3 regions of the Shewanella psychromarinicola genome follow, and region 3 is predicted to be linked to each of the others. Evidence: predicted binding sites of a transcription regulator. Region 3 holds the regulator's gene; each other region holds the start of a gene.
What was found. The regulator MetJ, encoded in region 3, represses methionine synthesis genes. The targets are predictions, from matches to a motif close to TAGACGTCTAGACGTCTA.
Positions count from the first base shown of each region.

Region 1: the regulator MetJ is predicted to act here: its motif matches at 4,560-4,577, upstream of metK (methionine adenosyltransferase).
Region 2: the regulator MetJ is predicted to act here: its motif matches at 2,802-2,819, upstream of msrA (peptide-methionine (S)-S-oxide reductase MsrA).

Region 1 is NZ_CP034073.1:2,016,135-2,026,986, forward strand. It holds gene argR (transcriptional regulator ArgR) at 1-411, opposite strand, end outside; gene EGC80_RS08765 (META domain-containing protein) at 607-1,095, opposite strand; gene EGC80_RS08770 (hypothetical protein) at 1,218-1,436, shown strand; gene EGC80_RS08775 (GNAT family N-acetyltransferase) at 1,440-2,006, shown strand; gene EGC80_RS08780 (hypothetical protein) at 2,245-2,601, shown strand; gene EGC80_RS08785 (GNAT family N-acetyltransferase) at 2,621-3,244, opposite strand; gene metK (methionine adenosyltransferase) at 3,378-4,529, opposite strand; gene tkt (transketolase) at 5,303-7,297, shown strand; gene epd (erythrose-4-phosphate dehydrogenase) at 7,488-8,507, shown strand; gene EGC80_RS08805 (phosphoglycerate kinase) at 8,587-9,762, shown strand; gene fba (class II fructose-bisphosphate aldolase) at 9,912-10,852, shown strand, end outside.
Region 2 is NZ_CP034073.1:3,833,968-3,844,819, forward strand. It holds gene EGC80_RS16720 (alpha-ketoacid dehydrogenase subunit beta) at 1-244, opposite strand, end outside; gene EGC80_RS16725 (thiamine pyrophosphate-dependent dehydrogenase E1 component subunit alpha) at 248-1,426, opposite strand; gene astE (succinylglutamate desuccinylase) at 1,583-2,614, opposite strand; gene msrA (peptide-methionine (S)-S-oxide reductase MsrA) at 2,842-3,321, shown strand; gene trxB (thioredoxin-disulfide reductase) at 3,579-4,532, shown strand; gene EGC80_RS22915 (GNAT family N-acetyltransferase) at 4,778-4,996, opposite strand; gene EGC80_RS22920 (GNAT family N-acetyltransferase) at 5,009-5,338, opposite strand; gene EGC80_RS16750 (efflux RND transporter periplasmic adaptor subunit) at 5,484-6,671, shown strand; gene EGC80_RS16755 (efflux RND transporter permease subunit) at 6,677-9,853, shown strand; gene EGC80_RS16760 (bifunctional acetate--CoA ligase family protein/GNAT family N-acetyltransferase) at 10,152-10,852, shown strand, end outside.
Region 3 is NZ_CP034073.1:1,700,327-1,711,178, reverse strand. It holds gene EGC80_RS07410 (bifunctional aspartate kinase/homoserine dehydrogenase II) at 1-645, opposite strand, end outside; gene metB (cystathionine gamma-synthase) at 798-1,967, opposite strand; gene metJ (met regulon transcriptional regulator MetJ) at 2,177-2,491, shown strand; gene EGC80_RS07395 (sulfite exporter TauE/SafE family protein) at 2,567-3,313, shown strand; gene EGC80_RS07390 (c-type cytochrome) at 3,631-3,960, shown strand; gene EGC80_RS07385 (DUF3373 domain-containing protein) at 4,111-5,823, shown strand; gene EGC80_RS07380 (tetrathionate reductase family octaheme c-type cytochrome) at 5,880-7,274, shown strand; gene EGC80_RS07375 (pseudouridine synthase) at 7,359-8,339, opposite strand; gene EGC80_RS07370 (LON peptidase substrate-binding domain-containing protein) at 8,454-9,032, opposite strand; gene EGC80_RS07365 (YhcH/YjgK/YiaL family protein) at 9,657-10,118, shown strand; gene EGC80_RS07360 (manganese-dependent inorganic pyrophosphatase) at 10,478-10,852, shown strand, end outside.

The DNA of each region.
Region 1 (10,852 bases), 320 kb from region 3:
GCTTGCTGGGCAAATAAAAATAGTATCATCGCCGGCAATGGTACCTAATATGCCTTCTGGTTTGCCTATTGAATCGAGCAAACGTGCAATTAATTGCGCTGCACCTGGGCTGGTTCTTACCACAATCATGGCTTGGTTATGGTCAACATCCAGTACTAAATTCTTAACTGGACTACCCGCAGTCGGAACGCCTAGCTCGGCAGGGAGGCAATACACCATCTCTTGCTTAGCATTTCGAGTTCGCACAGCACCAAACTTGCTGAGCATGCGAGAGACCTTAGATTGATTAATATTACCGAATCCTTCGGCTTGAAGCGCAATAACAATCTCGCTTTGGCTTCCAAAACGTTCTTCTTTCAGAATCGCCTTAAAAGTTCGAACGAGCTCATCCTGATTTCTTGTCGCTGGCATAGTGATAATTCATCTTATAGTTGTTATTCAAAAAACTAGCATATTTTGAATATATTGGCTTGTTAAGTCAAGAAAGAATCAGATTTATTGAATAAAAATTCATTTTACAGTGGAACTTTAAGCTGACACTTGGGTGAGTAATAAGTCTACCGACTTAAGTGAATAATTCACAGTATTGAGGTTATAAACTATAAATTAATAGGGTGCAGTATTTAAAGAGGCTTTATCGGACGACTCGTTATATAACGATTCTTTGTATAACGATCGTGGCGATGATTGTTTTGTTAGTACCAATAGCGTATCACCCTTTTCAGACAGCAGATTGAGTTTGCCTTTTGAGAAATCAATCTGTTGTACCTGTGCAATAGCGTGCATCAAATCCGCTTCTTGGGCCATTAAACTATCTACACAAGCTTTCATAGTTGAACCCGACGGTGCCATTTGGAGTCGATTTCCTTGTTGATTGTAATGACCAAAAAATTGATTACAGCTGTTATTGCCGCTTAACTCACCATTTTGGGCAAAAACTAATTTTGCTGGGCTATTATTAATGGTAGGAGTGTCAAGGACGACTTCTACATGCCAAGTACCAATTAATTGTTCATTTGAGACAATTTGAGTGTGGTTTTGACAAGCACTAAGGCCTAAAAATATAACGGTGGCGCCAAGAATATGCTTTATCATGCGAAGAGAGTTCCAAATACGAAAAAATTGCCGTTATTCTACTACTTGAAGGTGAGTAAGAGCGTAAATAATTGTAATTTTTCGGATTAATGAACATTATTTAACGTATTAAAGAGTCTAAAATGATCAAATTACTCAAAGTGTTGCATATCGTTGGTTTAATCATGTTGCTGGTGGGCGTAGGATTATATTGGCAAAGTGATATAGGCCAGCAAGTCAGTGGTATATTAGTCATTGCCTTACTTATTGGTGTGGGGACATTAATTATGTCTCCGCTGCCTGTTGCGCTAGTGATAGAATGGTCTAAGAAACAATCTCCCAATTTAGGGTCAAAGGAATAATCATTGTCATTTATTATCCGTAAGGCGTTATTAACCGATGTTGCTGCTATTGTGCAGTTAGAACGTGCTCATGTAGATGATGAGTTGCTAGGTTCAAATAACCAACTTCATGCTCATTCACTCAGCAAAGGCGAGGTGATACAGCTTATCAATCAGCATTGGTTTATCGTGGCAGAAGAGCAAGAGCAAATCATTGGTTATGTGATGGCAGCCAAATGGTCCTTTCTTTCCGCGCAACCATTGTATCGCCATATTATTCAAAAAATTAAGTTTACCGATTTAGAGGGACAAACTTTATCGACCACTAATTCATGCCAATATGGGCCGGTTTGGATCCAAGAATCAAAACGTGGCAAAGGAGTATTTTCGGCGTTAGTCACTGAATTAAAAAAACAAGTAAGCAATACCTTTCCATTTATGATTACGTATGTCGCCGCAGACAATGCGCGTTCATTAGCCGCACATCAACAAAAAGCGGCGATGACAGAGATTGATCAATTTAGTTTTGAACAACGTGATTATTGTTTACTGGCCACTGCCACTGCCACTGCCACGGTAAATGGTATCTGATCAATTGTGTCGTTAAGGTGGTTATTTAACGTCAAGGCGGTATAAGGGATGGGATATATCGATAAAAACCGATTTATTTCAAGTCTGCAATATCAAACTGGCCATTGGCTTTGCTAACAAGGGACATTGACGTGTTAGTTGTGGCCCTATTGTCAGTCAATGCAACACCGATAGCAGGACAAAGAGTTGTTTGATTATCGTTTGCTATCCCGAGCTGAGGTTATTTATTAGGAATATTATGAGTACTGACTTTGAAACCCTTTTTTTACCTTACCTTGGCTTAAGGTTATCGGCGTTTGACAATATGAAGCTGATTGCTGCGGTATTGACTGACGCGAGTGAGACGTTTGAGTGTGTTGCAGCTGATTTACAAGATGAAGATGATCCACAGTTGCAGCAGTCGGGATATTTTGTGTGCTGGCAACAAACGTGGTTATTTTGTGGGGTAACCAATGATTACCATGCAGCGATTACATTGTTTACCCAAGTCGAGCGGATTAATAAGGCGTCAATTTGTGTCAAAGTGGTGCCAGTAATGACCATGCCGCAAGTATCGTTTATGTGTGTTGAAACGGCTCATTTTGATCATTGTTAATGAGCCTATCACCCCGTATTTATGGCGCTGTCACTTCAGCGTCATGGAGTTGCATTATCACTAATGGCCGTTGCTCACTGTGATATCGATGATATAACTGCATTATCTCTGCCGGTAACCTAGCAAACGCACTCGGGTCTATCACCATAAAGTGCTGCCGTTGATATAAGCCAATTAACCAGGGGTGGGCAAATAAGAAGCAATGTCTACTCGTTAATTTGGGCGCGATAAATTGCAATAACTGACTTGAAAGTTGTTGGCCACGATAGTGAGGATGGACTAATAATCCACTTATCAATTGATATTGGCCTATCGGTTTAATTCTTATTGCGGCAACGATTGTTTGCTGATTTAAGTCTGTGCTATCTGTGCCAGAAGAGTGTAGGTGATGAATCACTGCAACCGCTTCTTTTTGGGCTAATCGAGCATAAGGCATATGCTGACGATAAAATAATTTGAGTGCAGACCACGCTTTTATAGCAGAAAGTTTACTGGCACAGTGCTTGATAGCCGTGAGTTCAATCGCAGTCGGATTAGTTGCAGTCGGATTAGTTGCTCTTGGGTTAACCGCAATGGATTTAGTCGCAACAGATGGCTGGTGGTTTGCCGTTATCTTTGTGTCTAGCCAAGTGGGGTGATACATAACGTGAGCCATTTGTGAGATCAAATAATAGTCTAATAAATCAGATAAAATAAAACCGCCAATGGCGGTTTTATTTTTGATATCGTTTTGCTTAGCCTAAAGTCGCTAGGCTAAGACGATATGCGTTTCTTCATTATAGCCCAGCATCAGCCCGAAGGATTTCAGCTTTATCTGTCGCTTCCCAAGGGAATATATCGCGACCGAAATGACCATAAGCAGCGGTTTGTTGGTAGATTGGACGTGCCAAATCTAGCATTGCCGTTAAGCCATATGGACGTAACTCAAAGTGTTGACGAATCAATTTGATTAACACTTCTTCAGACACTTTACCGGTACCGAATGTTTCAATACTGATAGATGTTGGCTCTGCCACACCAATGGCGTAAGACACTTGAAGTTCACAGCGATCAGCAAGGCCAGCCGCAACAATGTTTTTAGCCACATAACGTGCAGCGTAAGCGGCACTTCGATCTACTTTAGATGGGTCTTTACCAGAGAATGCTCCGCCGCCATGACGGGCCATTCCGCCGTAAGTATCTACGATAATCTTACGTCCGGTTAAACCACAATCACCAACAGGTCCACCAATTACAAAGCGACCGGTAGGATTAATAAAGTATTTAGTGTCTTTATTTAACCATTGTGCCGGTAATACAGGCTTGATGATGGTTTCCATTACCGCTTCAATCAAATCAGCTTGTTTCACGTCTTCACGATGTTGCGTTGACAATACAATCGCATCGATACCGATGATTTTGCCATCGTCATAGGCAAACGTTACTTGGCTTTTCGCATCTGGGCGTAACCAAGGTAGGGTGCCATCTTTACGCACTTCAGACTGACGCTTAACTAATTTGTGCGCGTAAGTGATAGGTGCAGGCATCAATACATCGGTTTCATTGCTGGCATAGCCAAACATTAAGCCCTGGTCACCCGCGCCTTGTTCAGCCGGATCTGAGCGATCAACACCTTGATTAATGTCTGGTGACTGTTTGCCAATGGCGTTCAGTACAGCACATGAATCTGCATCAAAACCCATATCCGAATTGGTGTAACCGATTTCGCGCACGGTTTTACGGGTAATTTCTTCAATATCTACCCAAGCAGAAGTGGTGACTTCGCCGCCCACTAATACCATACCGGTTTTAACATATGTTTCGCACGCAACACGAGCTTTTGGATCTTGCTCAAGTATTGCGTCTAATACCGCATCAGAAATCTGATCGGCGATTTTATCTGGATGACCTTCTGAGACAGACTCAGAGGTAAACAAGTGCTTTGCCATAATAGGAAAATCTCGTTGGTTGCATTTGAATATACGTCTAGACGTCTATTTTAGTCGAAATCGAATCTGATAACACCCCCCCTATACGAATTTAACTTTATAATTGTGCAGTGATGCATGAATATTTTATATTCAAAATAACTATTTTTAGCTTCGTTGCTAATTAACTGATTGATTATAAATAATTTTAGATGTTTTTATGGTTTTTTATAATCACTTTAGTGCCAAAAATTGAACAATATCAGGGTTGATTATTAGGCTTTAAATGGCGATATAAGGTTATGTTTGACTGATATGGCGCTGTTTTCAAGCTTGACTGTCAATAAATAATGACTTAGCTCATCAATGCCCTTCATTGGTATTTGAGCATATGGCTAGGTACTAGGTCGCTTCGCTGCTTGATGCTATAAAATCTTAGCAGCGAAGCGGTCCCTATTCCTGAGATGACAAGCGGTGACGAGCGATATCAAGAGATGATAAGCCACGAGCCTAGGTGCTAGACCGCTCTATCCGTGAGCGCAGCGTTCGCTTGTTATCTCTTGTTATCGTTTCTGAAGCTGTCCCTAGTAGGACAGAGTCCGCTCCTAGCAGCCGCAGGCGCTCTATTCCTAGACCCTTGAACTGGGTCAATTCTGGACATGCACAATCCTGTCTTTCGAGGTCGTTTGGGTATAAATATGCAATGTGAGAAATTTTAATTTGCGTCACATCGCCTAGTAGGGGAAAATATGACTTCACAATTGTCAGCTACTCACAAACAAGCAGGAGAGAGCATGTCATCTCGTAAAGTACTCGCTAACGCCATTCGCGCCCTAAGTATGGATGCGGTTCAAAAAGCCAATTCTGGTCATCCAGGTGCCCCTATGGGTATGGCTGATATTGCCGAAGTGCTATGGAATGATTTTCTAAAGCACAATCCAACTAATCCTAACTGGGTCGATCGCGATCGTTTTGTACTATCAAACGGTCATGGCTCTATGCTTATATACTCTTTACTGCATTTATCGGGTTATGAATTGCCAATTGAAGAGCTAAAACAATTCCGTCAATTACATTCAAAAACCCCTGGTCATCCAGAATATGGTTACACCCCTGGCATTGAAACCACAACCGGTCCTTTAGGCGCGGGGCTCAGTAATGCTGTTGGTATGGCAATTGCTGAAAAAACCTTAGCGGCTCAGTTTAATCGCCCAGGCCACGAGATTGTTGATCACTTTACCTACTGTTTCTTAGGCGATGGTTGTTTAATGGAAGGTATTTCTCACGAAGCCAGTTCATTAGCGGGCACATTGGGTCTTGGTAAGTTAGTGGCATTTTGGGATGACAACGGTATTTCTATCGATGGTCATGTTGAAGGTTGGTTTACCGACGATACGCCTAAGCGTTTTGAAGCCTATGGCTGGCATGTTATTGCGGGTGTAGATGGTCATGATCCAGACGCTATCCGTGCTGCAATTGAACAAGCCAAATCAGTCACTGACAAGCCATCGATGATTTGCTGTAAAACCATTATTGGTTTCGGTTCGCCTAACAAATCGGGTAGCCATGATTGCCATGGTGCACCATTAGGTGATGCTGAAATCGCCGCGGCTCGTGAGTTCTTAAACTGGCCACATGCTCCTTTTGAAATCCCATCTGATGTTTATGCTGGTTGGGATGCTAAGCAAAAAGGTGTGGCCAATGAATCATTATGGAATGAAAAATTTGGCGCTTATCAAGCTGCATTTCCAGAACTCGCTGCAGAATATGATCGCCGGGTATTAAAAGGTGATTTACCTGCAGATTTCGAATCTAAAGCACAAGCTTTTATCCAACAAAGCCAAGATAAAGCTGAAGGTATTGCCAGCCGTAAAGCATCGCAAAATGCCATAGGTTTCTTCGGTGCCATGTTGCCAGAATTACTCGGTGGTAGCGCAGACTTAGCCGGTTCTAATTTAACGCTTTGGTCTGGTTCAAAAGGTATTCAAGACGATCCTGCCGGTAACTACATCTATTACGGTGTACGTGAATTTGGCATGAGCGGTATTATGAACGGCGCATCATTGCATGGTGGTTTTATTAACTATGGTGCAACCTTCATGATGTTTATGGAATATGCGCGTAACGCAGTACGTATGTCTGCATTAATGGGTATTCAAAATATTTTCGTGTATACCCATGACTCAATTGGTCAAGGTGAAGATGGTCCAACCCATCAGCCTGTTGAGCAATTAGCTAACTTGCGCTTAACGCCAAATATGGCCGTATGGCGTCCATGTGATGCAGCTGAAACGGCTGTTTCATGGAAAGTGGCGATTGAACGTCGCAATGCACCAACAGCGCTAGTCTTTAGCCGTCAGGGTCTTAAAGCACAAGCGCGTAGCACTGAGCAATTAGCTAACGTGACTAAAGGTGGTTATGTACTGTCTGATTGTCAAGGCACTGCAGAGGTGATTTTGATTGCCACCGGCAGTGAAGTGCAATTGGCGATGGATTCTGCCGTCGAGTTAACCAAGTTAGGTCAAAAAGTGCGTGTGGTTTCTATGCCTTCTACGACTGAGTTTGATAAGCAAGATGCTGCCTACAAAGAATCTGTCTTGCCAAAAGGTGTCACTAAACGTGTTGCCATTGAAGCTGCACATACAGATTTCTGGTACAAGTATATTGGTTTTGATGGTGGCGTAGTGGGTATGACGACCTTCGGTGAGTCAGCCCCTGGTGGTGATTTACTTAAGCATTTCGGCTTCACTGTTGATAATGTAGTAAAAACTGTCCAATCTTTAGGATAATCATCTGAGATTAAACACTTATCTATTAGGTGGTTAATCTGTATAATAACGGCCTGCAATACTATTGCAGGCCGTTATTTTTATGTCTTTAATTCACACTAAATAACATTTACTAAGTCACTTATGTGTCAGTGTTTCTACAATAGTTGATGACACCATAGGTACCTCGGTGAATGATACTGGACCCTAAATGATTCGAGTTGCAATTAATGGTTATGGCCGGATTGGCCGCTCAATACTTCGTGCACTGTACGAATCTGGTAAACGTCAACAAATTCAAATTGTGGCGATTAATGAGCTGGCAAAGCCAGAAGCTATTTGTCATTTAACCCAATACGACACTACTCATGGTCGTTTCAAGCATAACGTTAAGCTAAAGGGTGATCAGTTGCTTATTGGTGATGACAGTATTTTGTTACTCAATCAAGCTGATGCTAACTTATTGCCTTGGGCTGAGCTTGATATTGATATCGTTTATGAAGCCACCGGCAGCTTAATTGATCGTCAAGCTTGCGAAGCACACATTCATGCTGGCGCTAAGCAAGTGCTGATTAGCCATCCTTCTTCTGCAGATGTTGATGCAACCATTGTGTATGGTGTTAATCATGATTTATTGCGTGCAGACCATACGGTTATTTCTAATGCGTCTTGCACTACCAATTGTATTGTCCCGGTTATCGATGTATTGGATAAGCATTTTGAAATTAAAAGTGGGGCTATTACGACTATTCACTCGGCGATGAATGATCAGCAGGTCATTGACGCTTATCATGATGATTTACGTCGAACGCGCGCCGCAGGCCAGTCCATTATTCCTGTTGATACTAAATTAGCTCGAGGCATCGAACGTATTTTGCCGCACATGAAAGATAAGTTTGAAGCTATTTCTGTGCGTGTGCCCACCATTAATGTGACCGCGATCGATTTATCCGTCACCCTTGAGAAAAAAGTCAATATTGAACAGATCAACAGTGTGTTAGAACTTGCCTCAAACGGAAGTTTTAATGGTATTTTAGGCTATACTGACGAGCCTCTGGTATCGTGTGACTTTAACCATGATCCACGTTCAAGTATTGTCGATGGTACCCAAACCCGTGTTAGCGCTGGCCACTTGGTCAAATTATTATTATGGTGCGATAACGAATGGGGTTATGCCAACCGCATGCTTGATACCAGTTTAGCGATGATCCAAGCAAAATTAGATCGGTAACATAAACAGATTATGCCGTAATGGGTTAAGCCGGTTGCGCACAAAGACTTTGTATTAACTTAAAAAGGAACTGCTAATTATGGCAATTATTAACATGACAGATTTAGATCTACAAAATAAGCGGGTGCTTATTCGTGAAGATTTAAACGTGCCTGTCAGCGATGGCGTTGTGACCAGTGATGCGCGTTTACGGGCGTCATTGCCAACGATTAAACTTGCGCTGCAAAAAGGCGCCGCAGTCATGGTGATGTCACATTTAGGCCGCCCAACAGAAGGTGTGTTCAACGCCGAATTCTCAATGCAACCTGTAGTGGATTATTTAACGAAAGCGTTAGATTGCTCAGTGCTTTTAGTGAGTGATTATCTTGATGGTGTTGAGGTTAATGTTGGCGAAGTCGTCGTATTTGAAAACGTTCGCTTTAATATTGGCGAAGGTAAAAACGATGAAGCATTATCTAAAAAAATGGCCGCATTATGTGATGTGTATGTTATGGACGCATTTGGAACGGCTCATCGTGCCCAAGCATCTACTCATGGCGTCGGTGTGTATGCCCCCATTGCCTGTGCTGGCCCGTTATTAGCCCAAGAATTAGATGCACTAGGCAAAGCGCTTGATAATCCAGCTCGTCCAATGGTGGCGATTGTTGGTGGTTCTAAAGTGTCGACTAAATTAACCGTACTTGAAAGCCTTTCAACTAAAGTTGACCAACTTGTTGTGGGCGGCGGTATTGCTAATACCTTTATTGCTGCAGCAGGCTATAAAGTAGGTAAGTCACTGTATGAAGCTGATTTAGTAGAAGAGGCCAAGCGTCTAGTGGCCAATGCCCGAAGTCGTGGTGGTGATATTCCGGTTCCTACTGACGTGGTAGTCGCGAGTGAGTTTAGTCCAACGGCTGCCGCGACGCTTAAATCGGTTAGCGAGGTGACTGACAGCGATATGATTTTTGATATTGGTCCTGACAGCGCAGAAGCCTTAGCTAAAATTATTGAACAAGCGGGCACGATCGTCTGGAATGGTCCAGTGGGCGTGTTTGAATTTGATCAATTCGGCGAAGGCACTAAGCGTATCGCCGAAGCGATCGCAAATTCCAAAGCATTTTCTATTGCTGGCGGTGGTGACACCCTGGCGGCAGTCGATAAGTACAATATTGCAGACAAAGTGTCTTATATTTCAACCGGTGGGGGGGCTTTCCTTGAGTTTTTAGAAGGCAAAGAATTACCCGCAGTAGCAATGCTTGAAAAGCGTGGCGCTTAGTTCACACATCAAGTATTTGTAGCGTAAACCTAATAATTATTATAAAAAAAACCGCTCTGTCACTGTTATTTTTTAGCCGCGACAGAGTAAAAAATCCGTCCAAACGATAGCGACCTAGGTGAGTAATCACCCTATTATTGGAGAACAAAATGGCTCTTATCTCTCTACGACAACTGCTTGACCACGCTGCAGAGCATGGTTATGGCGTCCCTGCTTTTAACGTTAACAACCTTGAGCAAATGCGTGCAATTATGCAAGCCGCTGAAGCCACTGACAGCCCTGTGATTGTTCAGGCCTCTGCCGGTGCACGTAAATATGCTCGCCCACAATTTTTAAAATACTTAATGGCAGCCGCTCTTGAGCAGTATCCTGATATCCCAGTTTGTATTCATCAAGATCATGGTACTGATCCTGACATTTGTCAGCGTTCAATTCAGTTAGGTATGTCATCAGTCATGATGGATGGCTCGTTAATGGCCGATGGTAAAACACCTGCATCATACGACTACAACGTAGATGTCACTCGTCGTACAGTGGCATTTGCTCATGCTTGTGGTGTGTCTGTTGAAGGTGAAATTGGTTGTTTAGGCAGTTTAGAAACTGGCCAAGCTGGCGAAGAAGATGGTGTTGGTGCTGTGGGAACACTGAGCATGGACCAAATGCTAACGTCGCCTGAAGAAGCTGCTCGGTTCGTTGCTGATACTCATGTAGATGCGTTAGCGATTGCCATTGGTACCAGTCATGGTGCGTACAAGTTCAGCCGTAAACCTACCGGTGATGTATTACGTATCGACCGTATTAAAGAAATCCATGCGCGGATCCCTAACACGCATTTGGTTATGCACGGTTCATCTTCAGTACCGCAAGAGTGGCTGAAAATCATCAACCAGTACGGTGGTGAAATTCCAGAAACTTACGGTGTACCGTTAGAAGAAATCGTTGAAGGTATTAAGCACGGTGTGCGTAAAGTGAACATTGATACTGATTTACGTTTAGCATCAACGGGTGCCGTGCGTAAATTCTTGGCTGAACATCCTGCAGAATTTGATCCGCGTAAATTCTTGAAAGCATCAATGGAAGCGATGGCTGA
Region 2 (10,852 bases), 2.1 Mb from region 3:
GAATTTCAGCAACCGCGGTCATACCATAAGAGGCTAAGCCATTAGCAAAACCCGCAATACCTTGTTCAGTCAACGGCGTGTTAAAACAACGGTCGCGCCCAAATAGTTCTTGCAGGCCCGAAGTGGCACGAAATACCCCACCGAAGTGACCAACGTCTTCACCAAAAATTACCATGCGCTCGTCGGCAGTCATGGCTATTGATAGCGCCTCATTAATGGCGTGTAACATATTCATTTGAGCCACGGTTTAGAGTCTCCCTGCACTTTTTGGATAGGCTTTTGGATACTTATTGATATGCTCTTTCAACTCTTTCAGCTGCTTTCTCAATGCTGGAGTGGGTTTATCAAGCACGTCTTCGATGATCTCGTCTAATTTCGGAACAGGTAACTTTTCAGCCACTTTAACCGCGGCGAGGACTTCTTCGCGATAACGTTCGAACAATTTGGCTTCATCGGCTTCGGTGAGCCAATCTTTATTGATCATCCATAATTTAAAGCGTTTAACTGGATCGTGTTGTTGCCATTTGGCCTCTTCATCTTTTGAACGATAACCCGATGGATCGTCAGATGAAGAATGCGCACCCAAGCGATACGTCATCGCTTCAATTAATACTGGTGCATTGTGCTCAAGTGCATAGGCACGAGCTTGTTGAGTTGCCGCTAACACCGCAAGCATGTCATTACCGTCAACACGAATGGTGTGCATACCGTAACCGACTCCACGACTGGCAATACCATTGCCGGAGTATTGTTCTTCCGTTGGTGTTGAAATGGCATAACCATTATTGCGGCAGAAGAAAATCGTCGGCGATTTCAGCACTGCAGCCATGTTTAAACCAGCATGGAAGTCACCTTCTGACGCGGCGCCTTCACCAAAATAACAAATGGCCACGTTACGTTTACCTTGTAACTTCATACCGTAAGCCACACCTGTGGCTTGTGGGATTTGGGTTGCCAATGGTGACGAAATCGTTTGGTAATTCAGTTCACGGCTGCCGTAATGAATCGGCATTTGACGACCTTTACCTAAATCTTTTTCGTTACTGAACATTTGGTTCATAAATTGTTCAGTCGTAAAACCGCGATACCGCAATGATGCGTGTTCACGATATTGAGCCAAAATGACGTCATCTTTATCTAACGCGGCGGTACTGCCTATAATTGAGGCTTCTTCACCGGTACAGGTCATGTAAAAACTAATACGCCCTTGACGCTGTGCACCCAACATACGCTCGTCTAATACGCGTGTAAAAATACACGTATCAAAGATTTTATCAGCCAGAGCCTTGTCGATTACCGGTAAAACCGCGTTTTCATACGTGGTGCCATCGGCTTGCAAAATACGCAAAATGGGGATGTGCAATGACGCTTTGTCTAAGAAGCTGACACGGTGCACTGTTTCATTGGTCAGTGGTGCGTTGCTCATATTATGCTCTTGTTATTGTTGAACCATGTTCAATATAAACACGGCTCTATTTATACTATGCAAGTAGACATTACGTTAACGTAAACTACCTATCAATACTTACTTTAACAGTAAATGCATTTTACTCACGATTAACATGTATATATTGCTTTACGGCTATACGATTGACTCATTCGGTGCAGGCACTAAACATAACACTGTACGCTGCCCTATCGGCACATTCGCATTAGGAAACACAATCGCTTCTTGAGGGTGTTCTACTTTAATCTCTACACCACCTTCGGTTGCTAGCACTTCGCCCTGACTAAAGGCACTGAAGTTTTCGGCATCACCGGCAAAGCTAAAGGCAAAGTCTTCAACATGCTTATTGATCGAGCGAGACACCTTATATAAGTTGACCTTGGAAGAGTCGAACTCAACAGGCGCTAACGCAGTTTCGGTGATCAGCTTTTCAAGCATAGTATGAGTTTGAGTAAAACGACTCATGTCATTTTGCCCAAATGGCATCACCTTACCTAATTCAACCGTGAAGGCATCTGCTTGAAATTGCTGTGACGAATAATAACTAAACGTCGTTGTGGGTTCATGATGAAACAACATGGTATCGACACCACATGTCGCTAAAAACATGATTTGCTCCGCGCTAAAGGCTCGCCCTGGGCGGTATGGATAAATAGCAAATTTTTCATGCTTTGACGCACGGATGGCGGTATGTAAATCGTAATGTATGCGTTGATGGTCGCTATTGGCGTTAAAAAAGTCGGCGACATGTTGCTCTAATGCTTTGGCGCGGTGACGTTCTGGATGAGTTAAACCCTCACCTTTTGAGTGCGCACCACTGAACAGACGGTTCATGTTTTCGTCAATAAAACGGGTTTGATTAATGATGGCCGCAGGATTACCTATTAAGAATAAACACCGCTGTTTAGCGATGATTTTCTCACTCAACAAATCATGAATAAGTTGATTACACATTTCAATTGGCGCGGTTTCATTACCGTGGATAGCACTGGATAGTACAATGTCTTTGGTCGAATTTTGGCTCGGGGTAAACACAATGACACCCGTGTCGAGTACATCAACATGAGTATGTGTCCCTAACATAAAATCAAAACAGCCATCTATTTTGTCGGGATTGGCTAAAGTGTAAGCTAAAAAATCTTGGTCTTTCAGTAGATTAGATAACACAAACAACTCCTTGTATGCTTTATTATGCGGCATGATTAAGTTAGCCATTGTGCACCACTTAACATTAATTGCCTGTTTTTATCGGCGGATTCTAACATAGGCAAACATTATTTTATTGGTGGCATATGTTAGATTTATTTATTAATAAAAGTTTGCTTGCAAAACATCTCAATATTCAACACAATTATAGCCATCTAGACTTCTGTAAATTATTTTAAGGGTATGTCATGGCGTTAGCAACATTTGGTGCAGGTTGTTTTTGGGGTGTTGAATATTTTTTCCGTGACATTAACGGCGTCAGTAACGTAACTTGTGGCTACATGGGTGGCCAAGACAGTGCGACAACATATAAAGAAGTCAAAACCGGTTCAACCGGTCATGCTGAAGTGGTACAAGTTGAATTTGACCCGCAAGTAGTCAGTTTTGACGATTTATTGGACGTGTTTTGGCAGAACCATAATCCAACCATGTTAAATATGCAGGGCGGCGACATTGGTACCCAATATCGAAGTACTATATTTTTCCACAATAAACAGCAAAAGGCCGAAGCTGAAAGCTCTAAGCTGGCGCTAGCGCGCAGTGGTAAATGGGGACAGCGTCATATTGTGACCGAAATTGTACCAATACAAACATTTCACATTGCCGAGGAATATCATCAAAATTATTTAGAAAAAAATAATTTACCAACATGTCACTTGGTTTATTAATCCCGTTGAGCAGATATAGGGGCTGTTTATAATTTAAATTTGCCCTGCTTATAACTGAATACAGCTCCATTTATCGGTAAATATTACTTTTTACAATAAGTGATTCGCTTTAGGCTAGTTCGCTTGCCTAGAACCAGTTATTGACATAATAGATAACCCCAATCGATTTCTTACACTCAACTTCACTTTACCCGCCGTAGTAAATTCCATACAATCTCATTCATATTGCTTAGGGCATGTTATCGGAGAACAAAATCATGAGTGAAGCTCGTCACGTTAACCTACTAATTTTAGGTTCTGGCCCTGCCGGCTATACCGCTGCAGTTTATGCTGCACGTGCTAATTTAAAACCTGTGATGATCACAGGCATGCAGCAAGGTGGGCAATTAACCACGACTACTGAAGTTGAAAACTGGCCAGGCGATGCAGAAGACTTAACCGGCCCAGCATTAATGGAACGCATGCAAAAACATGCAGAAAAGTTTGATACTGAAATTATTTTTGACCACATCAACGAAGTAACCTTAACTGAGCGCCCTTTTCGTTTAAAAGGCGATAATGGCGAATTTACTTGTGATGCATTAATTATTGCTACTGGTGCTTCAGCTAAATATTTAGGGCTTCCTTCTGAAGAAACCTTTATGGGTCGCGGTGTGTCAGCGTGTGCGACTTGTGATGGCTTCTTTTACCGTAACCAAAAAGTTGCAGTGATCGGTGGTGGTAACACCGCGGTTGAAGAAGCACTTTATCTAAGCAATATTGCTTCTGAAGTTCACTTGGTTCACCGCCGTGACAGTTTCCGTTCAGAAAAAATTCTGATCAACCGTTTAATGGACAAAGTGGCTAACGGTAATATCATTTTACATCTCGACCAAACACTTGAAGAAGTCACTGGTAACGAAATGGGTGTAACGGGTCTTAAAAAGAAAAGTACTAAAGACGGTTCAGTAACTGATTTAGACGTTGCGGGTGTATTCATCGCCATCGGTCACAGCCCAAATACGGGTATTTTTGCTGACCAATTAGAAATGAGTCATGGTTACTTACAAGTAAACAGTGGCTTACAAGGTAATGCGACTCAAACTAGCATTGAAGGCGTGTATGCTTGTGGCGACGTAATGGACCAACATTATCGTCAAGCTATCACATCAGCCGGTACCGGTTGTATGGCTGCATTAGATGCAGAGCGTTTCTTAGACGCGCAAAAGTAATCTACCTCGCTAACGCTAAAAAAAGAGCAGCTTCGTTTGCTCTTTTTTATTAACTAATAAATGATTTACATCGCTTTATACCCATCAGGCCTCAAGGTGCTTTATCCGGTACCCGCTCGGATGCCAGATAAAGGTGCCACATTTGTTAATGGTCATTCCCTTGTCACTTGTTGCAACGCAGTTGGCGTTACTCTGTTAGGTTTATGCCATTAATCTAGATAAATTATAATAAATTAAATGCCTTTTTAAACTTCTTTTTGATAAAACACTGCTTCGGTATCACCTAATGGATCTCGATGAATACTTTTGTGTTGGAAGGTCATCCCGAGTTTTTTCATGATCGCGATAGACGCTAAGTTTTCTTCTATCGCCACGGCACTGACATGAGTGACCTCATCTACTGCACTCACCACGTCCATGACAGCTTGGGCCGCTTCTGTTGCGTAACCTTTGCCCCAACTTATGTGCTTAAATCGTCACCCTAATTCAAGGTTATGCGGCTGTGCTTGGGTAAAAAAATGCATTGGTCTGACTAACACCCAGCCCAAATAGGCACCGCTTAAGCCATGATTGTCGTTGTCAGCGCACGTTAATGCCTGTACCTTCCATAATCCCCAGCCTTTGGCTGGATTTAAATATTGAGCCAATCTGGGGATCATCACCGTATCAATCTGATGTTGAGTGGTTTTGTGTCCTCCATTTAAAAAATGCATCACCCGTTCGTCTTGGTCGAGTTCAAATAATAATGCGCTGTCATCAAGGGTTATTAATGATAATTGTAATCTAGAGGTATTAGCGACCAACATGTTTTTCTCCTTGGGTTGACACACAAGTTTACACAATGAAACAACAAACAATATACATATCGATTAACATATACCACTGAAAAAACTATTAGCAGTATGCACAGCAATTTGCTGCAAAAAAATTCGGATATTAAGAGGAAGGATTGTGGCGACTAAAAAACAAATCATATTACCAATCATAGTATTAGGAATTGGAATAGCCGGTTTAGTTGGCTTCTCTGCGTTAAAAAAGCCCCCAGAAGAAAAGCCCGCTGTTGATAACACTCCTTTAGTGTCGGTTGAAGCAATAGAGTATAACACGATGACCTTTTCGGTCAGTTCATATGGTGTTGTGGCCGCCAAATACGATACCGAACTCGTGTCGCAAGTAAGTGGTGAAATTATTTATTTAGCCGATGCATTCGTCAAAGGCGGCTTTGTTAAAAAAGGCGATATTCTTGCCAAAATAGACCCTAGCGATTATGAAGCAGGCTTATTAGATGCTCAGGCCAATGTTGCCGCATCCAAAGCTAATATGGTTCAAGAGCGAGCCAATGGCGAAGTTGCCTTACGAGAATGGGCGGAAATTACCAGCAGCAAGCCAACGGCTCTCAGTTTGCGGAAACCGCAATTAGCCCAAGAGTTAGCAAAGCTAAAAAGTGCTGAAGCAGGCTTATTACGCGCACAACGTGATTTAGAACGTACCGTGATCCGCGCACCGTATGATGCACTCATTTCCAGTCGAGAAATCGGTTTAGGTGCATACATGACTACGGGCAGTAAAATTGGCCATGTTTACAATACAGATACAGCTGAGATCCGCTTACCACTAGCCGATAAAGATATGCAATATTTAGACAGCAAAGGCACCCATGCTGAAGTGCAATTAGTGGGCAATTTTGCCGGAAGTAAACAAGAGTGGACAGGAAAAATTGTCCGCAGTGAAGGCGTGGTAGACAGTAAAAGTCGTATGACCTATTTGGTTGCAGAAATTGACGATCCCTACGGGCTTAACACCAATAAGAATGAATTACGTTTTGGCACCTATGTCACCGCTCATATCGAAGGCAGTAATGCCGGTAATGTGACCATTATCCCCCGTCATTTGATAGTAAATGGCTTAGTTGCCGTCATGGATGCAGACAAAAAACTGCGTTATAAACCCGTCACAATTATCCGCCAAGAAGGTGCTAATGTGGTTATTTCTGAAGGGCTTGAATCAGGAATGCAAGTGATAACATCAGCGCTTGATTACCCATTAGAAGGCATGAAACTGGCACTGCCAGAAGATAAGATTCTGCAAAAAGAGTCTGTAGAAAAAGAGCAAACAGAACTTGCGATGGAAGGTAAATAATCATCATGGCAGATACTCATAAAGGAATCATCGCCTGGTTTGCTCGCAATAGTGTGGCCGCAAACTTACTGATGATCATTATCATACTCGGTGGTCTGTTGACCGCCAATACTATTCGAAAGCAGTTCTTCCCTGCCGTTGAAATTAACTGGATTCAATTTAGCGCTGTTTACCCCGGTACTGCGCCGCAAGAAGTGGAAGAAGGCATTACCATTAAAATTGAACAAGCATTAGAAAGTGTTCAAGGTTTAAAACGAGTTATTACCTATTCAAACCGTAATATGGCTCAGGGTTACTTTCAGGTTGAAGACTCATATGACCCACTAGTGGTACTTGATGAAGTCAAGTCTCAAATTGACTCTATATCTACTTTCCCTGGCGGCATGGAGCCCCCAAAAGTTGAGCGAATTAAATTCAGGCAAGAGGTAATGTACTTAAGCCTATATGGTGATTTAAATCAAAAGCAGCTGAAAGACTTGGGCGAGCGGATTAATGATGAAATCATGCAGCTGCCTGGGGTTAACATTAGCGAATACTATAGCGGCTTAAGTTATGAAATTGGTATTGAAGTTAGTAAAGACCGTTTGCGGGAGTTTGGCATAACCTTTAACGATGTTGCCGATGCGGTTCGCGGCTATTCACGCAATATGTCTGCGGGGCAAATTAAAGCTGAAAATGGTTACATTAATTTACGCGTTCAGAATCAAGCCTATGTGGGTTACGAGTTTGAACAACTGCCTTTACTGACCTTAGATGATGGTACTAAGATTTTATTGGGCGATATCGCCACCGTAAATGATGGCTTTGAAGAAGGCATCCAATACTCAAAATTTAATGGTAAAAATTCAGTTAGCTTTTTCATTGGCGCCGCTAAAAACCAGAGTATTACAGATGTTGCCAAAACCATTAATATTTTTGTCGATAAACAGCAAAATATATTGCCACAAGGCGTAAAACTTGAACCTTGGGTCGACATGACTTACTACTTAGACGGTCGTTTGCAATTAATGCTCGACAGCATGAAAACGGGTTCTATATTAGTGTTTATTATGTTGGCACTATTCTTACGAGTTCGATTAGCGTTTTGGGTGATGATGGGGCTACCAGTATGTTTCTTAGGCACCTTATTGTTTATGCCAATGGCATTTATTGATGTCACCATTAACGTTATCAGCTTGTTTGCCTTTATCTTAGTACTGGGGATCGTGGTCGACGATGCCATTGTTATGGGAGAAAGTGCCCACAGCGAATCAGAAGAACACGGCCAAAGTATTGAAAGTGTTATTCGTGGGGTTAAAAAAGTTGCCATGCCAGCGACCTTTGGGGTGCTAACAACAATAGCGGCCTTTTTACCCATAACCCTTGATGATGGTCCGTCATCAGCATTTGGGCAAGCCATTGGTTTTATTGTTATTTTATGTTTGTTATTTTCGCTAATAGAATCAAAATTAATTTTACCCGCGCATTTAGCCCACATGAAAAAACCTACCGTGGTTAAACCCGGTTCAAAAAATCCAGTAGATTGGCTGCGTAACGGCGTCAATTTTGTTCAAGGAAAAGTTGACCGCGGTTTGAGCCGATTTATTAGTTCTATTTATCGCCCTTCCCTTGAATTAGCCGTTGAATATCGTTATGCGGTCATTATGTTGTTCATTAGCTTGATCCTGATCGGTGTTGGACTCTATATGGGTGGTGTGGTGCGTTTTATTGGTCAGCCAAAAATCCCCCACGATTTCCCAAGGGTTACGGTTGAAATGAACGTCGATGCATCAGAACAGTCGACGCTTGCGGCCGCTCTGGCGATTGAGAAAACCTTATATGATGTCGATAAAAAGATAGAGCAACAGTACGGTCAGAAAATGATTTCTGACATGCAGGTCGATCTTAAAGGGCAAACAACCGCTGAAGTGATGACAAAATTAGTCGACCCTTCGGTGAGACCGATGGACACTTTCGCATTAGCTGAATTATGGCGACAAGCCATGCCATTAATTCCAGGTGTAAAATCCTTTAACATCCGCGACAGCCTAATGGGTGGTGGTCGTGAAGACGGCGATATTAGCTTCAGGCTTGAAAGTAAAGATGAAGCCCAATTAGTTGCCGCTTCACTCGCCCTTAAAGAGAAGCTTAAATCTCTTAAAGGCGTCAGCGATGTCAATGACAGCCGTCAGTCAAGTGCAAAGGAAGTGCAGTTCCAATTAAAACCGTTAGCCAACGCATTAGGCTTAACCTTAGCCAATATTGCCTCGCAAGTGGGTAACAGTTTTTATGGCTTAGAAGCACAGCGTATTATTCGAAATGGTGAAGAGATCAAAGTGATGCTTCGCTATCCAGAAGAACAACGCAATTCAATCGCACTGGTACAAGACGTGATGATTAACACCCCACAAGGTGCAGAGTTACCCTTATCTGAAGTGGCGGAAATTAAGGTAGTTCAAGGGGTTAATAGTATTCGCCGCGAAAACAGTAACCGTACGATTAACGTATGGGGCAATGTTGATGCAGAGCAAACTGAACCGTTTAAATTGGCTAAAGATATCCGTGATAACTTTATGCCAGAATTACTGACCAAGTATCCACGAGTACACAGTGAGGTTTCGGGCAGTATTCAAGAGCAATTAGACAGTGCTGACACCCAAATGCGTGACTTTATTTTATCGCTATTACTGATTTATAGCTTGTTGGCTATCCCACTGCGCTCATATATACAACCAATTATGATCATGTCAGTTATCCCTTTTGGGATCATAGGCTCCGTCATGGGACACATCATTTTAGGCATTGATTTAAGCGTCTTATCCATTTTTGGTATTATCGCGGCGGCAGGTGTGGTGGTGAATGATTCGTTAGTGATGGTAGATTATGTTAATAATTCCCGAAAAGCAGGCGTCGCCATGAAAGAAGCTGTGCTCAATGCGGGTTGCCGACGCTTTAGGGCAATAATGTTAACTTCATTGACGACATTTATTGGTTTAGTGCCGATTATGGCTGAGACCAGTATGCAAGCTCAAATGGTGATCCCAATGGCGGTATCATTAGCCTTTGGGGTACTGTTTGCAACAGTCGTAACCTTGTGCCTCATCCCTTGTCTGTACATTGCTATTGAAGACGGTAAAACAATGATCCGCAAGATCATCAATATTTACGTCCCGGTCCCTTCATCAGCAACAACAGCAACCTAGCAGTATTAGTTACTTGTAGCAAAAACCATGAAAAAGGGCCTTAACTGGCCCTTTTTTATTACCGCTTTCTATGGCCGTTGTCTATTATTCTATCTAAGACGAATTTTTAGCTTGAAGCTAAGCCCTGCACACTATTTCATGATGCTTTAATCGATTACTAGAGACAGACTGAGTAATTGGTTTTATTCACAAAATAACGACCGCGTAAAAATAGTGTCTTTAACGTTATTCCACAAAATATTATGCTAATCTAACCTTAATCACCGTGCTTATTGCCAGCCAGCTAAGGTCACTTTCTATGAGTCAACGTAGCATTAATGCTCTATTTAAACCCACGTCTGTGGCAGTCATTGGCGCGTCTAACGGCAATAAACGTGCGGGTAAAGCCATTATGAAAAACCTGCTTTCGGGTGGTTTTTCTGGACCCATTATGCCGGTCACCCCCAAGTACACTGCTGTGATGGGGGTATTGGCTTATCCCAATATTGAAGCGCTACCCATCAAACCAGATCTCGCCATTATTTGTACTAATGCGCTAAAAGTCCCCAGTATCGTTGAACGTTTAGCGCAATTTGGCTGCAAAGTGGCCATTATTATGGCCTCAGGCATGGCCTCGCAAACCGACGAGCAAGGCAATAATTTACTTGAAGTCACCAAGCAATATGCTAAACGTTACGGGATGCGTTTGTTAGGCCCCAATAGCTTAGGAATGATTTTACCGCCTATAGGTCTCAATGCCAGTTTAGCCCACGCAGGTGCCAACACCGGGAAAATCGCCTTTGTGTCACAATCTGCCGCCATTTGTACCACGGTACTCGATTGGGCAAACAACAAAGGCATTGGCTTTTCTTCCTTTATTTCATTGGGTGATGCCACCGATATCGACTTTGGTGAATTGCTAGACTATCTAGGCCGTGACAGTAAAACCAGCGCCATCATGTTATATATTGATTCAATAAACGAAAAACGTCACTTTTTATCTGCTGCCCGTGCCGCCTC
Region 3 (10,852 bases):
TATGTCGGCTAAACTGGCAATCAAGGTCGCACTAAAGTCTGAACCATTACGGCCTAATAATAAGGTATCACCCTGACGATTAGCACATATAAAACCGGTAATAACTAAACGTTGTTGTGGATGCTGCGCCAATAAGGCTTGAACTTTCTGACGCGACTGCGGCACTAAAATATTAGGTACAGCCCCTTCCTCAGCGACAAGAATAGAGCAAGCATCAACATGATTGGCTGCCACCCCCATTTCTCGTAACAAAGCCGCCATCAGGCGCGCGGACCAACGTTCACCAAAACTCACCACTTGATTAAATTGGTAATCATTGCGTTGCTCTAAGGATAACAGACTGACTAACTGAGATTGGTCAGAAGACAAACGTTCGCGCAAGTCTCGCGCTTGTTCATTGGATAATAATTGTTCAATTAACGTTTGTTGATAGCTAATCAGAATTTGTAGTTGCTCTTGCCACAATTGACTACTGTCACGCAGGCTGAGTAATTTGTATAAAAAGTTAGTCGTTTTTCCGGCGGCGGATACCACCACTAAATCATCACTTTGACCATGTGTAAGAAGAATATGTGCAACACGGCGATAGCAATCTGCATCCGCTAAACTTGAACCACCAAACTTGTGTAAATGACTTCGCGCCATTACTGACTCCTTAAACAACTACGACTTGTGTTGCGACTGCTAGACTTCTATTTTGAAATGAATAGTGTTGCAAGTGCATATTTTTACTATTTTACTTAATTTGGGCAAAACCACAGCTAACTTAAACTCGAATTAAGCTAATTTAAGCCAAATTAAGCTGATTTAATCGCGTTAACAGCAGCTAAGCCAGCTTTAATGTCGGCCACAAGGTCCTCAGCATCTTCAATGCCAACCGATAATCTCAATAAAGTCTCTTTAATACCAGCCTCTTTCCTTGCTTGTGGGTCCATAGCTCTGTGGGTCATCGTGGCCGGAACAGCGACTAAGCTTTCCACTCCGCCTAAACTTTCCGCAATACTAAACAGGGATAATGCCTGTAAAAATGCCTCCACTTCAGCTTCACCACCGAACAACTCAAAGCTTAACATCGCGCCAAAGCCTTGTTGTTGTTTTGCCGCAATGTCGTGACCAGGATGGTCTTTTAATCCCGGATAATACACCTTGGACACCACAGCACTGGCACTCAATAACGCAACAATTTTTTGCGCATTACGCTGATGCTCACGAATTCGCACCGCTAAAGTGCGCAAGCCACGCAAGGTTAAGTAACTGTCAAAAGCAGATCCCGTTAACCCTAACGTATTTGACCACCAATGCAATAATTCACCCACTTCAGCATCTTTAGCCACCACAGCGCCACCCACCACATCACTGTGACCATTAATGTATTTAGTGGTTGAGTGAATAACGATGTCAGCACCCAATAACAAGGGTTGTTGTAATATTGGCGATAAAAAGGTGTTATCTACCGCCACTAACGCACCGACGTCATGGCAGGCTCGGCTAATAGCACTAATATCGACCACCCGCAGCAGTGGATTCGATGGCGTTTCTAACCAGACCATTTTCGGTTTTTGGGCAATGGCTTGGTTCAATGCTTGTGCATCAGTTTGATCAACAACCAACAACTTAAATTGACCTTTTTTAGCCAAATGCGTAAATAGGCGATAACTACCACCATAACAATCATGCGGCACCACTAATAAATCATCTGGACCAAGTAAGCTAGTCACTAAGGTAATGGCGGCCATGCCAGTACAGGTCACTACACCTGTAGCGCCTTGCTCAAGTTTGGCCAGCGCTTCACCTAAAATACAGCGGGTCGGATTACCCGATCGGCTGTAATCAAACTCGCGCGGATTGTTGTGACCATCGAAGGAATAATTGGTTGATAAATAAATTGGGGGCACTATGGCGCCATGCTGTGTGTCTGTTTCAATACCCTGGCGAACGGCCAATGTGGCGCTTTGATGCTTAGTCATAATTGACTCCTAAAAATGTCACAAACACACAAAGAGATGTCTAGACGTCTAAATCTACCGAAGAGATCTTCATCCGTCAACAAAAATAGACGCTTAGACGTCTAAACATCAAGAAATCTATTTGCATCGAGATTAAATATTCGCAATAATTTGACTAGAGAGTGTAACGGTTTAAAATCTGCACCGTATTTATCGTTAAGGGTAAGTTAATGACTGAATGGAATGGCGAATATATCAGCCCATATGCCGAACACGGCAAAAAAAGTGAACAAGTAAAAAAGATAACAGTTTCTATACCTCTAAAAGTACTAAAAATACTGACAGATGAGCGTACCAGACGCCAGATAAACAATCTGCGTCATGCAACCAACAGTGAACTGCTGTGCGAAGCATTTTTGCATGCGTACACAGGTCAACCTTTGCCTTATGATATTGATTTATCAAAAGATCAACCTGACAGCATTCCAAGTGAAGCGAAAAAATTAATGGATGATATGGGGATCGAGTGGGAAGAGCTCGAATAATTCACTGGTTAGTGATTACCTCACAAACTGTTAAACTGCCCTTTTAAGAAGCAGTGATGTTGTTAACGAGAATTTATGATGCCATTTATCGATCCAACAACCTTGATACTGGCATCAGTTATCGTGTTTTTTGGCGCACTAACCCAAAGCTTAATTGGTTTTGGGTTAGCCGTTGTTGCCAGCCCGCTGCTGTACATTGTTAATCCTCAATTAGTCCCAGTGCCCATTATTGCCATGGGTTTTGCTATCTCTGCCATGACACTTTTTCGAGAGCGCGGACACTTACAGTTTAATGGTCTGCAATATGCGCTATTAGGCCGTATTCCTGGGGGATTCTTAGGTGCTGGATTATTATTGTTTGCGCCCCAACCCATATTAGGCTTAATTATTGCGGCTATTGTGTTTATTGCCGTGATCCTGAGTACCTATCGCGTTACCGCACCAATAAATCGCAGCAGTTTATTTATCGCCGGGGTATTTTCGGGCATATTTGCTAATATCGCTGCCATTGGAGGTCCACCAATGGCTATATTGCTTGCAGACAAAGATGCCAGTCAATTTCGAGCCGCATTATCAGCCTTCTTTGTCTTTAGCTCATTAATTGCGCTAGCTATTCTAGCTGTTGTTGGCTTAGTTGAGCTCAAGCACTTATGGTTATCACTGTTGTTATTGCCTTCAGTGATTGCGGGCTACCTTGTCGCTGGCCGATTAATTGGCCGCATCGATAAAGAAAAAACCCGTATGGCGACATTAATATTATGTAGCATTAGCGCAACAATATTGGTCATCATGTCGGTCAACACATTAATCTCTGCTAATTAATCTCTGCCTATTAACAGCCCCTTTTTTTTATCGCATACGATTCAGACATAAACAACAACACATTCTTATATGTGGCCGAACATCTATCACTACCTAGTACCATGTTACCTAACAAAATTTTATCCTCTGCACAATAGATCTGCATCACAGTTGTTCATTAGATTTCTTTCAATTAACTTTTTTTCAATTAGATTTTTCTCATGAATATGATCTACTTCAAATTAACAATACCTATTTTTAGGTAACATTCTTTACAGCAAAGAAATGATCACATGTTGCTAATGCTTCAACCATAAAAAAGCTCTATAGAGGATAAAATGATGAACACATACGTTAAAGTTGGTATCGCAATCGCCATTGCATTATCACTCGGTAGCCAAGTAATGGCAGCCGATGGTGGTAACCCTAAAAAAGGCAAACACCTGTACAAAAAAGAATGTAAAGCGTGCCACAGTGTCAATAGTGAAGGCGTAGAACTCACTCCAATGACAAAAACCATGAGCCAGTGGGATCGATTTTTTACCCGTGATATGCACAAAGCTAAACCCGCCATTTTTGAAGCCTTATCAGAAAAAGACCTGAAAGACATTCAACAGTTTTTGTATGATCACGCAGCTGATTCAGACCAACCAGCAACCTGCGGTTAAATCATCAATGCTGAGCACCTTTTCGTCCTAAGCGAAAATATCAGCCAATAAACAAACCGAAAAAAATAGTGGGGCTTAGCCTCAGGGAAACTTACACCAAAAAATTGCCAAATTGAACTGACCATTTGGCAATTAACGGGGAGAAATACCATGAGAACTCTCATCTCAATATTAGTTGCCAACGCTCTTTTTATGAGTAGTGCAAGTCTAGCGGCAGACACTGATTCACAAAAAATTGCCGACCTGAAACAACAGCTTGCTAGCGTTACCGATGATCTTGACTACTTAAGCTCGCGGGTTGACAAAACCGAGCGTCATACTGCCTTAGATAGAGTCGCAATCACAGGTGATTTTAGAACCAAAGCACATTCATTACATTATCAAAATGTCACTTGGAACCCAGCCATGAATGTCAATTTTTCTGACTTTGGCGCTAAAGCCATGTCAGGAGTATTTGGCGATCCTAATAGTGCCACTTCACCATTAGGCCAAATGATGATGGCTAACCCTGATTTAGCCAGCGCGTTTCAAAGCGGTGCGCTAAATGGCGTTATGCCAATGCTGTTAGGTCAAAAAACTCAACAAGATATTGATAACGATATATTTTATACCACGCGGTTGCGCCTAAACATTAATGCCAAAGTATGGGATAACGTCAGCTTTGCCGGACGCTTGACCATGTTTAAGAGCTGGGGAGACTCTAGCGGGGTTAAAGTGTTTGACTCGTGGAACTCATTCACCATGGACGGCACCAGTAGCGGCAGCACCAGTGGTGATGAATTAAAAGTAGAACGCGCCTATTTTAACTGGAAAGACATTAACGGTAGCGGCACGTACCTTTCTATCGGACGTCGCCCCTCAACGTACGGCCCACCAAGTCATTATCGTGAAAATGAACTCAGAGGCGGCACGCCATCAGGTCACTTAGTCAATTTCAACTTCGATGGCCTAACCTTAGGTTACAATCTGGGTGATATCACCGGCATTGAAGGCCAAACCGTGCGTTTTTGCTATGGTCAAGGCTTTGAGTCGCAATACGGCAATGGCGAATTGTTTGGTGACATCATCACCAAAGACACTCACCTCGGTGGTTTTAATATCGACGTTATCAACGACGGTAACCACTTCTTGCAGTTCACTTTATTCGGCGCTAAAGATGTCAATGATGGCTTCACAGGCACCATGGCATTCCCAACTCAACTCGCGGGTATCTTTGCCCCAACCATGTATCAAGACATGCAAAAGTTTGACAACTTTAACTTCGTCACCCGAGTACAGCCTAGTGGTGTAATTGGAGATATATATTTAGGTGGATTAGGTTATGCCTATGAATCCGATGACGACATGAAAGTGTTTGCTTCACTCGGTTGGACTCGTGCAGAACCTAACGGTAATGCAGGTTTGTTCGGTGGCATGTTAAGCGATGCAGTATTTGAAGCAGAACTTAACAGCACGGGTACAGAAATTATTATGGTACCAAAAGAAACGGTTGATAGTGACACCAAAGATGGCTATGGCATTTATGTGGGTATGCAAATACCTGCACCATACGGTAAATTCGGCTTGGAGTATAACTACGGTTCTAAATACTGGAGTCCCTTCACCCAAGCTCAAGATGACCCTATTGGCAGTAAGTTAGCCACCCGTGGTCATGTTGCCGAAGCCTATTATATCTTTGATATTAATCCAAAAATGTTTATCAAGTTAGCCGGTTTGTATTACGACTATGAATATACCGGAAGTGGCTCACCAGTAGGTTCACCTCTGAAAGTTGACGATGTGATTGCCGGTAACGCTTACTCCATGCTGCCAGTGGTCGACACCGCCTATGACGTTAATGCTTCACTAACGATTAACTTCTAACTTAAATCTCTAACTTGGCCCCCCTGAGCACAAGCTCAGGGGTAAGGATAAACATCATGAAACTATTATCAGCACTGGCTGTATTACTGTTATTAAGCAGTAGCGCGCAGGCTGCATTTGACCATAAAGAGGCGCTGAAAGGGCCTTTTGCCAATGGCCCTGAAGTGACGACACAATGCTTAACATGCCATAAAGAACATGCTGAAGAGTTTATGAAGTCTTCACATTGGACTTGGGAATTGGAACAAGAATTACCTGGTCGCACCGTTAAGAGAGGAAAGAAAAACAGCATCAACAATTTTTGTGTGTCGATAGCGGGTAATGAACCGCGCTGCACCAGTTGTCATGCGGGTTATGGTTGGAAAGATTCTACATTCGACTTTAAAGACATGAGCAAAGTGGACTGCTTAGTCTGTCACGACACGACTGGTACTTACATAAAAGACCCTGTTGGTGCCGGCGAGGCCTTAGCAAGAGTCAATTTAGCCCGCGTAGCACAAAATGTGGGTGCACCAGTGCGCGATAATTGCGGCAGTTGCCACTTTTACGGCGGCGGCGGTGATGGTGTTAAACATGGCGATTTAGACTCCTCCATGTCTTACCCAGACAAAGCCACCGATGTGCACATGGACACCGATGGTAACGATTTCCAATGCCAAACTTGTCATGTCACCGAAAATCATCAAATTACCGGTAATGCGATGGGAGTATCGCCAGGTGGTGAAAATCATATTGGTTGTGAAAACTGCCATGATGCAGCTCCACATCAAAATAAAAGACTGAACACTCATACAGCAGCCGTGGCGTGTCAGACATGTCATATTCCATCATTTGCTAAAAATCTAACCACCAAAATGCGTTGGGATTGGTCAACCGCAGGTCAAGATATTCCTGTAACGACAGATCAATACGGCAAGCACACCTATATGAAAAAGAAAGGTAGCTTTATTTGGCAAAAAGACGTGAAACCACAATATGCTTGGTTTAATGGCTACGCCGATGCTTACATGCCTGGCGACAAAATGGACCCAGCTAAAGTGCTTAAATTAGCTTATCCATTAGGTGATATTAACGATCCTAAAGCCAAAATCTACCCATTTAAAGTGCATACAGGCAAACAAATTTATGACACTGAACTCAACATCTTACTGACGCCTAAAATTTACGGTGAAGGTGGCTACTGGAGTGAATTTGATTGGGACTTAGCCGCAAAACTGGGAATGGAAGCTAACCCAACCATGATAGAGAAAGGACTCAAGTACAGTGGTAATCATGGTTTTGTTGAAACCGTAATGTGGTGGCGTGTCAACCACATGGTGTCACCAAAAGACAAGGCATTACAATGTAATGACTGTCATAACAAAGGCGAGCGTTTAGACTGGAAAGCCCTTGGTTATGATGGCGACCCAATGAAAAACCGCAAAGGTATTAAACACACTAAAGCAGACTAGAACAGACTAGAAATGCGATAAGCTGAAACAAAAAAACCGCCATCGACTTTTACGATGGCGGTTTTTTATTAGCTAAAAAGTCAGCTAAAAATCCAATCCTTGGCACTCAAAGTCTTGTTCAATACCACTAATAGGATCGGTGAACCGTAACCGTTTCGCTAATAGTTGCAACGGCTTGCCAAAATTATCAGGCCCTTTAGGCTGTAATATCGGATAAAAGCGGTCGTTTAAAATCGGCATACCTAAACTCTGCATATGCACTCGTAATTGGTGAGTTTTACCTGTGATTGGGCTTAATGTAAACAAGCCTAAATCACCCATTACCGCCACTAAACTGATTTCAGAATGGCTGTTAGCCTCACCTTCAACCACCTGCATGGTAAAGCTGGGGGTAGCCGCAACGATACGATTTTTAACGGTCCAATGCATGGGCAAGGTGCAAGTATTATCGGCTAACTGTGCTAATAGCTGTGGAGTTAACTTGGCGATGGCCTGATAATCTTTGGTAATCTTGTTATCTAAAAACAACTGGTGATATGCATGCCGCGTTTGCGGATCCAGCGTCATTAACATCACCCCTGCCGTATCTTTATCTAGCCGGTGGGCGGGTGCTACAGTGTCAATTTGCGTGGCGATACGTAATCGATGCACCAAGCATTCGTTAACGTAATTACCGCCTGGGGTCACAGGTAAAAAATGCGGTTTATAGACAATAATAGTGTTGCTGTCTTGATACAGCACTTGCTCAACAAACGGCACTTTAGTTTCAGCCACCACTTCCCGATAGTAATACACTCTTTGGGTCGCTTGATAGGCAGTATTAATACCAATTAACCCGCCATGCTGCCAATGTACTTTGCCTGCTTCGATCCTTTGTTGCCACACACTGGGATCAATTTGTTTAAAATGATCGATCAAAAAATCAATCACAGTGTGGTATTGCTTGCCTGCTAACTCATTAGTACGTGGCAACACAATATAGGATGGCTGAGCAGCAATGGCAGCGCTTGATGTTTGGCAAGAAGACAGAACGTGACCCGCGATATAATTTGATGAATTAGGCATAAATAACTTGGCTATATAAAGATAACGATAAAAGACAAAATGTTAGTGTTATCTTATCAGGCCGAATCTAGATTGTATCTTAATTATCGCTAGGAAAATAACACAATATAAGCGTTATACATCCACATGCGACTTGAGTAATTGCAGCACAAAATCCATGGTCTTATGGCAATTAGGTTGTTCAACTAAAATCAACTTATCCCGGTTATACATAGGTAAAACTTCTAACCAACGTTGACTAACCCAAGTGGCATCTTCTAAATGTACTTGTGAGTACAACTCAAGCAAATCCGGATTCACTTGATAAAATTGTTCAAGTGCGGCGCTGATAATTTCAAACTCACCCGCGATGGGCTCATCGCACCAATTAGCGCAAGGTAGCGCACGAGCAATCCAGCAACCATCACGTTTTTTGGCGGCGGATAAGATTTTAAGACGTTGTGAACCTTCAATAACAATGCTTAACGAACTATCCTCCAACTGATTGAAGTCAATAATATTGCATTGGGTTGCCGCAATATAACAAGGCAGTTCGCTATTCACTTTCAATGGCGCAAATGCTAGGTCATAGTGGCCTTTTAATACATCTGCAACCATACATAAATCGCTAGGTGTCACGACTCGAATTTCAAGTCGCCCACCGGGCAACAGCACTGCATCTTGGATGAGTAATGCCACTTCTTTTGTTTGCATAACAGCCTCCAACACCATAGGTGACGTTACTGAACCAAAGTCGAATCAATAAAATAAGTGTAGCAGTGGTTAATAATTCAACAACTTAAGCGGGTTAAATAATGCGAACTAACGACATCACCACTAAACTCGCTACGCTCTACTCCAATAGACCTTGTTCAATACGACTGTATTTCAAAAAAGAACAAAAAAAGAACAAAAAACATCCAATATGCTAAGGCGCTATAAACGCTCGATACGATCCATTATGGTGCCAAAGGTAACAATATCTGGCTTTATTGCACATTGCAGCCAATAAACAATACGGCTGTTAACCCATGAATTCACCCCGCTATCAAGGCATAGAGCAAGCTTGATTTGAAAGACTCACTCCCAAGCTAATTTGTCGAGTCTACTCACCCCTTATTGCCGCGCTGAGGTTGGCTTAGGCTTTTCGCCATAACAGGGATGTATAAAACCAATCAAGGCTCATGTATGGATAAAATGAGGATATTAACTCAGCTCTGTCGTGCAGGTAATTTACAATTCTTATTATATTTTTAATGCTGTTGTGTTTGTAAAACAGTATGCTTTAGCGCTAACACGCTATGATGTTTTTGTGGCTTTTACTTTACGGAATTTTTTATGATTGTTGATACTTTAGCCAATCGTCACCTTTATACACCGCTCAACCCGAGATTAGCCATAGCGTTAACCCATCTCGCCGACACAGACTTTAGTCAGCTTGAAGTGGGAACCTACCCGCTTGAAGGCAAAAATATTTTCGTTATCGTCAATGATTATGAAACCAAACCCAAAGAAATAGAGCCGTTTGAAGTTCATCAACAATACATTGATGTGCAATATGTGGTCAGCGGTGAAGAAGAATTTGGTTATTTACCCTTGGCCAATCAAACGCCTTCTAAGCCCTATTTTGACAAACATGACTATGCTGAATACGATTATCAATCTAACAAAGATGACGCGGCATTTATTCCTCTAAAAGCGGGCATGTTCGCGCTGTTTTTCCCCGGCGACATACATATGCCAGGCACCAGTGCAACACCACAAAAAGTCCGTAAAGTGGTGATTAAAGTTCGGCTATAACAAAATAGCGAGAGCAAGATAGCCTCAGCTCAGTCCAACTATGGATATTATGGCAAAATCTCTATCTAACCAAAGTCTGCTAAAGTTAATCCATGCACACCATATCTCTCAACATCCCTGTCATATATGAGCTAGAGACAAATGTGTCATACCTGAGCTAATGACGAATGTGCATTTACCCTTGGTAAGATAGAAAGGCCCCGAGACTCTCCGCTTGGGGCTTTTTTTTGAGCCATTGATAGCTCATATCATCAACGATAAGCTTGATCTGGTAAGTTGAATCAATCAAGTGTTGTTTTTTAATGCGATGAAGATTAATCCTTGTTAAAATCATCACAACTTTATAGGAGAGTGTTTCAATGGCAATGTATGTAGTGGGTCACAAGATCCCTGATTCAGATTCAATTTGTGGTGCTATCGCATTAGCATATTTAAAAAACCAAATCGATGAACCGGCCATTGCGGCCCGTTTAGGCGAGTTATCACCAGAAACCGCATTTATTCTAGAGAAATTTGGTTTTGAAGCGCCAGAATATAAAACCAGTTATGCTGGCGAAGAAGTCTATATTGTTGACCATTCAGAAGTTACTCAAGCACCAGATGATATCGCTCAAGCGACTATTGTGGGGATTGTTGATCACCATAAATTAGGCGACCTAACCACTTCGACTCCGCTAGAGTGTTGGATCCGCCCCGTGGGTTGCAGTAACACAGTGATTAAAATGATGTACGAT